4 regions of the Halomonas sp. HP20-15 genome follow, and region 2 is predicted to be linked to each of the others. Evidence: predicted binding sites of a transcription regulator. Region 2 holds the regulator's gene; each other region holds the start of a gene.
The links. The regulator sigma-54, encoded in region 2, starts transcription at its own class of promoters, with help from an activator protein. The targets are predictions, from matches to a motif close to TGGCACNNNNNTTGCTNT.
Positions count from the first base shown of each region.

Region 1: a site for sigma-54 is predicted at 943-960, ahead of glnA (glutamate--ammonia ligase). Genes of this name have one in related genera too.
Region 3: a site for sigma-54 is predicted at 1,150-1,167, ahead of ytfE (iron-sulfur cluster repair protein YtfE). Genes of this name have one in related genera too.
Region 4: a site for sigma-54 is predicted at 984-1,001, ahead of hmpA (NO-inducible flavohemoprotein). Genes of this name have one in related genera too.

Region 1 covers NZ_JAWQLY010000015.1:45,945-48,146, reverse strand. Annotated here, with positions in the region: gene R6258_RS16820 (hypothetical protein) at 1-451, opposite strand, end outside; gene glnA (glutamate--ammonia ligase) at 1,057-2,202, shown strand, end outside.
Region 2 covers NZ_JAWQLY010000016.1:19,872-22,073, forward strand. Annotated here, with positions in the region: gene hpf (ribosome hibernation-promoting factor, HPF/YfiA family) at 1-218, opposite strand, end outside; gene R6258_RS17045 (RNA polymerase factor sigma-54) at 386-1,801, opposite strand; gene lptB (LPS export ABC transporter ATP-binding protein) at 1,972-2,202, opposite strand, start outside.
Region 3 covers NZ_JAWQLY010000001.1:351,645-353,846, forward strand. Annotated here, with positions in the region: gene norR (nitric oxide reductase transcriptional regulator NorR) at 1-1,013, opposite strand, end outside; gene ytfE (iron-sulfur cluster repair protein YtfE) at 1,202-1,918, shown strand; gene R6258_RS01710 (SirB2 family protein) at 1,953-2,202, shown strand, end outside.
Region 4 covers NZ_JAWQLY010000013.1:64,714-66,915, reverse strand. Annotated here, with positions in the region: gene norR (nitric oxide reductase transcriptional regulator NorR) at 1-813, opposite strand, end outside; gene hmpA (NO-inducible flavohemoprotein) at 1,040-2,202, shown strand, end outside.

The DNA of each region.
Region 1 (2,202 bases), on a different contig from region 2:
AGCCGCCGAGACGTTCGAACCATACCCGCTGTACGGCGAATACCTGGGTCTGCAGTCGCGCCCGGCCGATGCGCCGAAGCCAGACGGAAGCCGGCCAGCGTTCGGCGGCCAGCGCCAGTGCGTCCCAGGCCTGGATGCGCAGCGCCTGGTCGATGTCGTACAGCCATTTATCCGAAAGATCGCTGGTCGACTCGATGAATACCAGCACCTCGCCGTGGCTGCAGTTGGCGGCGGCGTTGAGTCGCGCGCCGCGCGCCAGCCCGGGCAGGGTCAGCGTTCGGGCGCCGTGGCGTTCCGCCAGCTTGCCCAGGGACAGGCGCGGTCGGTCGACGATAAGCCAGCGTTCGACATCGCCGTCGATCCGCTCGGCCAATCTCTCCAGCGTGATCAGGCAGCGTTCTGCGCGGTTGTAGCCTCGTCGGAAATCAACGACCACACTGTATGTATTCATAAGCCTGGCGACCTGGAATCCGGAAGGGCCCCGGTTACCGTGACGCTGACGTAGGCCGTCCGATGTCACGATGCGGCAACGGCATTGCTGCCAACGTCTCGCAGGCCTCTGCTACCCCCTATCTACTGCGATAGTTGTGTAAACAAGAGTAGCTCTGGGTTTCTGAGTGTTTCAATTGGCCAGCTGGCTGATTTTGCAGCCTTTCATGGTTGGTTTTCGCCGAGTGCGAAGGGCTGAGACGCTTCATCCGGCAAGCCCTCGCAGGGCTGAGTCGACGCTAATCCTTGGCGATGGGCATCGTTGCTCATTGGTGAACCAAAATGGTGCATCAAGGGTCATTTATGCTCTTCCATGGTGCACGAGCAGGGCGTGTGCACCGCCATGATGCGATCCAGGCTGATCGGAGAGCGCTTTGCGGCATCCTCACCTGGGCGCTTTCCGCTTGTAATTCATTGGCTTGATGAATGGTCGCGATTGCCCTTGCGCCATTTTGGCACGGCTTCTGCATTTGTTTTGTCAGAAATGGCATGCATGGGCAATCCGCGCCCCGACGTGCTAAAACGACGCTGGACACGCAAGCCAATGGCTCATCTGTGGAGGACACCATGTCTGAGAAGACTCTAGCCCTGATCGAAGAACACGACGTCAAGTGGGTAGACCTGCGCTTTACCGACACCAAGGGCAAGGAGCAGCACGTTACGATCCCGGCCGGCGCGGTCGACGATGAGTTCTTCGAGGACGGTCAGATGTTCGATGGTTCTTCCATCGAAGGCTGGAAGGGCATCAACGAATCCGACATGATTCTGCGCCCCGAAGACGGCACCGGCTTCCTCGACCCGTTCACCGAAGATGCCACCCTGGTGTTGCGTTGCGACATCATCGAGCCGTCGACCATGCAGGGTTACGAGCGCGACCCGCGCTCCATCGCCAAGCGCGCAGAGGCGTTCCTGAGTGCCTCGGGCCTGGGCGATACCGCATTCTTCGGCCCCGAGCCGGAATTCTTCATCTTCGACGAAGTGCACTGGAAGGCCGACATCGAAGGCGCCATGTACAAGATCACCTCCGAAGAGGGCGCCTGGTCGACCGATCGCAAGATCGAAGGCGGCAACCTGGCGCACCGTCCGCGCGTCAAGGGTGGCTACTTCCCGGTCCCGCCGGTGGACAGCTTCCACGACATCCGTAGCGCGATGTGCAACACCCTCGAGGCGATCGGCCAGAGCGTCGAAGTGCACCACCATGAGGTGGCTAACGCCGGCCAGAACGAGATCGGCGTCAAGTTCAACACGCTGGTCAAGAAGGCAGACGAGGTTCAGGAACTCAAGTACGTGGTCCACAACGTGGCCCACGCCTACGGCAAGACCGCGACCTTCATGCCCAAGCCGCTGGTCGGCGACAACGGTTCCGGCATGCACGTTCACTCCTCCTTCTGGAAGGATGGCGAGAACCAGTTCGCCGGCGACGAGTACGCGGGGCTGTCCGAGACGGCGCTGTACTACATCGGTGGCATCATCAAGCATGCGCGGGCGCTGAACGCCTTCACCAACGCCTCGACCAACTCCTACAAGCGCCTGGTTCCGGGCTTCGAGGCGCCGGTCATGCTCGCCTACAGTGCGCGCAACCGCAGTGCCTCGATCCGCATCCCGTACACCGCCAGCCCGAAGGGCAAGCGCGTCGAGTGCCGCTTCCCCGACCCGACCGCCAACCCGTACCTGGCGTTCGCAGCGATGCTGATGGCCGGTATCGACGGGGTG
Region 2 (2,202 bases):
GCGGCATACATGTCGCCGTTTTCGGCTTCGGCATGCAAGTCAGCACCCGCTGCGTGAAGCGTGCAGGCCGCCTGCTGGCGTTCCTTCTCGACCGAGAGCGTTACCTGCACGGTGGTGATGTTGTCGTAGTGGCGTTCCAGCCGCATCAACTTCTCGTTGACATAGTCACGCAATGCATCCGTCAGTTCGACGTGATGGCCGGTGATGTTGGCTTGCATGGCACGTTCCTTTTCGACGAGTGGTGGCTCGATTGTAACCCTTTTTGCAGCTTAGCAAACCCCTTGTGGGATGGCGGCCACACGCGTCGCTTTTCGCGAGCTGAGGGCGTAAAAATCGACGTTCCGAGGTGGCGGGGCGTGGCACGTTCCGTGTGCCGGAAGAGACTTCAGGCGAGGCGCTTGCGTTCGCTGGAGGAGGGAATACCCAGCGCTTCGCGGTACTTGGCGACGGTGCGTCGCGCCACCGCGATGCCGTCGGCGGCGAGCAGATCGACCAGTTTGCTGTCGGAGAGCGGCTTGCGCGGCGGCTCGTCGCCGATCAGCTTCTTCAGGCGCGCGCGTATCGCGGTACTGGAATGCGCATCGCCTTCGCCGCCGCCGACATGGCTCGAAAAGAAGTACTTGAGCTCGAAGACGCCACGCGGCGTATGGATGAACTTCTGCGTGGTGACTCGCGAGATGGTCGACTCGTGCATCTCCACGGTCTGGGCGATATCGGCGAGTACCAGCGGTTTCATGGCTTCTTCGCCACGTTCGAGGAAGTCGAGCTGGCGGACCATGATCTCGCGACCGACCTTGAGCAGGGTGTCGTTGCGACTCGACAGGCTCTTGATCAGCCAGCGCGCTTCCTGAAGATGCTGCTTCATGAAGGTATTGTCGTCGCTCTTGTCGGCCCGCTTTATCAAGGCGGCATAGTCGGGTTGGATGCGCAGCCGCGGTAGCGCCTCGGGGTTGAGCTCGATACGCCAGCCCTCGCGAGTGTGGCGGGCAACCAGGTCGGGGATCACGTAATCGTTGCCGCTGGCGTCGAAGACCTGGCCGGGACGCGGGTCGAGGGCGCGGATCAGCGCGATCACCGCATCGAGCTGAGCGTCGTCGAGGCGCAGCCGGCGCTTGAGCAGCTTGCGATCGTCGCCGGCCAGCGCTTCGAGAAACTGACGCACCAGGCGCTTTGCCTGAGGCAGCAGCGGCGTATCGTCGGCCAGCGTAGCCAACTGTAGCAGCAGGCACTCGCGTAGGTCGCGGGCGAATACGCCGGTGGGGTCGAACTGCTGGAGGCGATACAGGACCTGCTCGACATCGGCGACCTTGAGTCCGGCGAGCCCTTGATTGTGCAGGCCTTCCGTCAGCTCGTCGAGCTGACCTTCGAGGTAGCCGTCGATGGTGATCGAATCGATGAGGCATTCGGCGATCGCATGGTCGCGGCTATCGAGCCCGGCCATTTCGAGCTGCCACTGGAGATGATCCTGCAGGCTCTGATCGGCGCTATTGCGCTCGAAGTCGGGGCCGTCTTCACTGCGCCCGGCGCTGGGGGCCAGGTCCTGGTAGGTATCCGACCATTCGCTGTCCAGCGTGAGTTCCTCGGGGATGTCGCTGGCCCAGTCGTCTTCTACCGTCTCGCCGACGGCAGTTTCCCCATAGTCGTCTTCCATCTCCAGCATGGGGTTGGATTCCAGCGCCTGCTGGATCTCCTGGCGTAGGTCCAGCGTCGACAGCTGCAGCAACTGGATGGCCTGCTGCAACTGGGGCGTCATGGTCAGTTGGGTGCCGACCCGAAGCTGCAACGTGGGTTTCATAGCCATGACAACGTGACTTCACTGACAGGGTTTGATCACACGTTATCCTGCCCGGTATGGCCTTGCAAGTATAAAAGCAATAACCATGCCACGATTAAGGCTAATCCCGCTTGGCGATATCTTGCGTGGAATTTCAGGGCTTGACAGCCGACTCTCGGTGAGGCGGCAGCGAGCGCTCAGAGGCGGAACTCGTTACCTAGGTAGACCTCGCGGACCTTCTTGCTGGCGAGTATCGCTTCCGCGCTACCCTCGGCGATGATCTGGCCGTCGCCGACGATGTAGGCGTTGTCGCAGATGTCCAGCGTCTCGCGCACGTTATGGTCGGTGATCAGCACGCCGATGCCCCGGTCGCGCAGTTGGCGAATGATCGACTTGATTTCGCCGACCGAGATCGGATCGACCCCCGC
Region 3 (2,202 bases), on a different contig from region 2:
AAGTGCCCGGCGCGCACGCTGTCGTGCAGGTTGCGGTTGGTGGCGGCGATCACCCGCACATCGACGTGACGCGGCGTGTCCTCACCCAGGCGCTGGATTTCACCGTTCTGCAGGGTACGTAGCAGCTTGGCCTGGATGGCCAACGGCAGTTCGCCGACCTCGTCCAGAAACAGCGTACCGCCGTCGGCCGCTTCGAAGCGCCCGGCACGGGCGCTTCCGGCCCCCGAGAAGGCCCCCTTCACATGGCCGAATAGTTCGCTCTCCGCCAGCGATTCGGGCAGCGCCGCGCAATTGACCTGGATCATCGGGCGCCGGCGGCGCCGCGAGCGCTGATGCAGATGACGCGCGAACAGCTCCTTGCCGACGCCGGTCTCGCCGGTCAGCAACACTGGCAGTTCGGAATCGGCGACCACCTCGAGCTCGTCCAGCAACTGACGGATGAGCGAGCTCTGGCCGATGATCTCGCCCTCCTGGCGTTCGACGAGATCCCCTGCGTCAGCACTGCGCGACAGCCGCAGGCGGCGCATGTCCTGCTCCAGGCGGGTCACGCGCACCGCCGCCTCGACCAGCAGGGTGAAGCGCTGCAGGTCGTCCTGGGCGCGCTCATCGAAAGTGCCTGGGGTGAGTGCATCCAGGGTCAGCACTCCCCACAGGCTACCCTCGACATGCAGGCTGATGCCCATGCAATCGTGTACCGCCAGCGGTGCGCCGACCTGATTGTCGACCAGTCCGTCATAGGGGTCGGGCAGGCTCGAATCAGGCGGGAAGGCCACCGTCTCGCGGCGAGCGAGAATCGCTGCCAGCCGCGGGTGCTGGGCCACCACGAAGCGTCGTCCCAGCGCCTCGCGGGCCAGCCCGTCGACCGCAACCGGACACAGCGCACCGTCATCGAGGCGCAGCAACCCCACGGCGCCGCAATGAAAGTATTCACGCAGGGTCCTGACTAGACGTTGCAGACGCACCGCGCTGGGCAGTTCGGCAGTGAGATCGGCAAGCACGACATCTTCGAGCATGGCAAGGCTCCTGGCGGTTAATGGGCAAAGCGTCGGCGGGTAAAAACCACCGAAGCGAGGTCATTATTACCCTTACAGCTCCGGGTAGAATTGACCGGAGTCAATCGAAACCTCTGCCAATCAATGACTTAAGGGTTGGCATACAAGCTGCATTAGAAGGGCACACGCTTGATAAAAAGGACAGCACCATGACCCTTCTCGACCAACCTCTCGGCCAGCTGGCCCGCCAACTGTCCGGCGCCACCCGGGTATTTCACGATTACGGTATCGATTTCTGCTGTGGCGGGCGCGTCACGTTGCGCGATGCGCTGGCCGGTCGCGATGTCGACCTGGCCCGGCTCGTCGCCGCGCTGGAAGCGCTGCCGGCCAGCCAGTCCGGCGAGCGCGACTGGCAGACCGCCAGCGACAGCGAACTGATCGAACATATCCTGACCCGCTATCACGCCGTGCATCGCCAGCAACTGCCCGAGCTCATCCGCCTGGCACGGCGCGTCGAGCATGTCCACGGCGAGCGCGGCACTTGCCCCGCCGGCCTGGCCGACCACCTCGAAAGCATGCATCAGGAACTGGAAAGCCACATGCAGAAGGAGGAAATGATCCTGTTCCCGATGCTCAAGCGCGGCCTTGCCCACAACGCGCACGGACCGATCGCCGTGATGCGTTTCGAGCATGACGAGCACGGCGAAGCGCTGGCCCGATTGATGGCGCTCTCCCACGACATTCATATACCCAAGGGCGCCTGCACCACCTGGCGCGCGCTGTATGCGGGGCTCTACGAATTTCGCGAGGACCTGATGCAGCACGTCCACCTGGAGAACAACGTGCTGTTCGAGCGGGCCACCGCCAACCAGGGCCCTGTCGGCGAGGCGGCAGCCGTTTCGCCGGCCATCGACGAGTCGCCCTAAACACGATCGAACGCAACATTGACCGGTCGCCGGCCTGAGCCTGGCAATGTTCAGCCTGCGTGTCTGGTGGTCGGTTCACGAGTCGCCCCGCCTGCAACGGCGCTGGGTGAAGGTAGGGCCGCATCTGGTCGATACGGTGTTACTGGCAGCGGGGGTCACCTTGATGGTCATGCTGCGCGCCTGGCCCATGCAGCACCCCTGGCTGGCAGCCAAACTGGTCGGCCTGGTCGCCTACAGCGTCATCGGCACGCTGGCCGCCAAGCGCGGCAGGACGCCCACGATCC
Region 4 (2,202 bases), on a different contig from region 2:
GCGATGATCGCGGACCGCACCGGAGAACGCCCCGCGGCGGTGGCCGAACAGCGCGCTCTCGATCAGTTGCTCGGGCAGGCTGGCGCAGTTGACCTGAACCAGCGGGCCCTGGTGGCGGGGCGAGCGGGCATGCAGCGCGCGTGCCACACGCTCCTTGCCGACCCCGGTCTCGCCCTGCAGCAACACGCACATGTCGGTCGGCGCGACCAGGTCCAGCGAGGCGTCGAGACGCTGCATGGCCGGGCTGTTCCAGTGCCGCTGCAGGGCCGGTTTGGGCTCGTTGTCGAGGACCTCGCTGAGCCGCGAGCGGGTGGCGCTGAGCTGGCTGGCCAGGCGCAGGCAGGTCGCCAGCAGACGCGCCTTGGCGAGCAGTTCGTCCTCGTCGAGGAGGGCCAGGCTGCCGGCCGTCAGCGCGTCGAGGGTGAGCACGCCGATCAGCCGTTCGCCGTCGCGCAGCGCCACCCCCAGGCAGTCGTGGACCGCGGTGAGTTCCTCGTCGATCAGTCCGTCGAAGGGGTCGGGCAGCGGGCTGTCCGGCGGAAAGCGGCAGACGCCCGAATGCTGGGCGATGGCCGCCAGCCGCGGGTGTAGATCGAGCGGGAAGCGCCGGCCGCGCACCTCGCTGGGCAGGCCGAGCACGGCGACCGGCAGCAGCCCCGCCTCGTCGTTGACCATCAGTGTGCTGGCGTCGGCCGGGTAGTCGCCGACCAGCGTTGCGAGCAATTGCGACCACAGCGGCCTAAGGGCATCGACGGGCTGGCCGTCGGCGAGTCGGGTCAGCAGGTCGCGGAGGACTTCGTAGAAGCGTGTCATAGTGACCGCGATTGTCCGCGAGACAGTGAAAATGACAACCCTAGGGCGTGTCGTTTTAACAGCTGTCGGCATTGGCATGTGTGCGTGCGGATACGCCGAGCCGCCGCCGGGACAGGCCGGAACTGGCCCAGCGGCGCGCCCTGCGGCAGGGTGTCGCGCCTCCCGGCAACTGGCACAGGGATTGCCCTAGTAGGAGCGTCATCCTTCTTTAATCGGAGTTCCATTCATGCTGACCCCGCAACAGGAACAGCTCGTTGCCGCTACCGCCCCCGTCGTCGCCGAGCATCTCGATGCGATCACCCAGCGTTTCTATCCAGTGCTGTTCGAGCGCTATCCCCAGGTCAAGGCGCTGTTCAACGCCGCCCACCAGACGAGCGGCGGGCAACCACGGGCGCTGGCCGCCGCGGTGCTGCGCTACGTGCAGTTGCGCGGCGACCGTGAGCAGGCCAAGGCGGCGCTGGCGCTGGTGGTCGACAAGCACGTGTCGCTGAACATCCGCCCCGATCATTATCCACTCGTCGGCGAATGCCTGATGGCGGCGATCGGCGAGGTGCTCGGCGAGGCGGTGACCGCCGAGATCGCCGGCGCCTGGCAGGCGGTCTATGAAGAGCTGGCCGGCCTTTTGATCGAGCTCGAGGCGGCACGCTACGAGCAGTTCGCGGCATTGCCGGGGGGCTGGCGCGGCGCGCGGGGCTTCCATGTCGCCGCGACCCGCCAGGAAAGCGCCGAGATCCGCTCCTTCGTGCTGGCGCCCGACGACGGCCAGCCGGTCGCCGACTTCGCGCCGGGCCAGTTCATCGGCGTCAAGCTGTTGATCGACGGCGAGCCGGTGTTCCGTCACTACAGCCTGTCCGCGGCACCCAACGGCCGCACCTATCGCTTGTCGATCAAGCGCGAGCCCGGCGGCCGGGTCAGCGAATATTTCCACGCCCGCATGAGCGAAGGAGCGCGCCTCGAACTGCTGCCGCCGGCGGGCGAGTTGACCCTCGCGGAAGGCGCGTCACCGGTGGTACTGCTCAGCGCCGGCGTCGGCCAGACGCCGATGCTCTCGCTGGCCGCCCAGGCACTGGCTGCGGGGCGTTCGGTCACCTACGTGCACGCCGCGCGTAGCGCTGACGTGCACGCCTTCGGCGACGAGGTCGCGGCCTTGGCCGAGCGTTATCCGCAACGGCTGCGCAGCGTGGTCTGCTACGAGCAGGCCGATGGCGATGCTGCGCCGGATCACCTGGGACGCATCGATCGCGAACTGCTGGCGAGGCTGCTGCCGGAGGACGAGCCGTTGTGCTATCTGGTCGGTCCGCAGGGCTTCATGCACTGCGTCGATACCCAGCTCGAGGCACTCGGAGTGCCGGCCGAGCGGCGGCGCTTCGAGCACTTCGGACCGTCGCG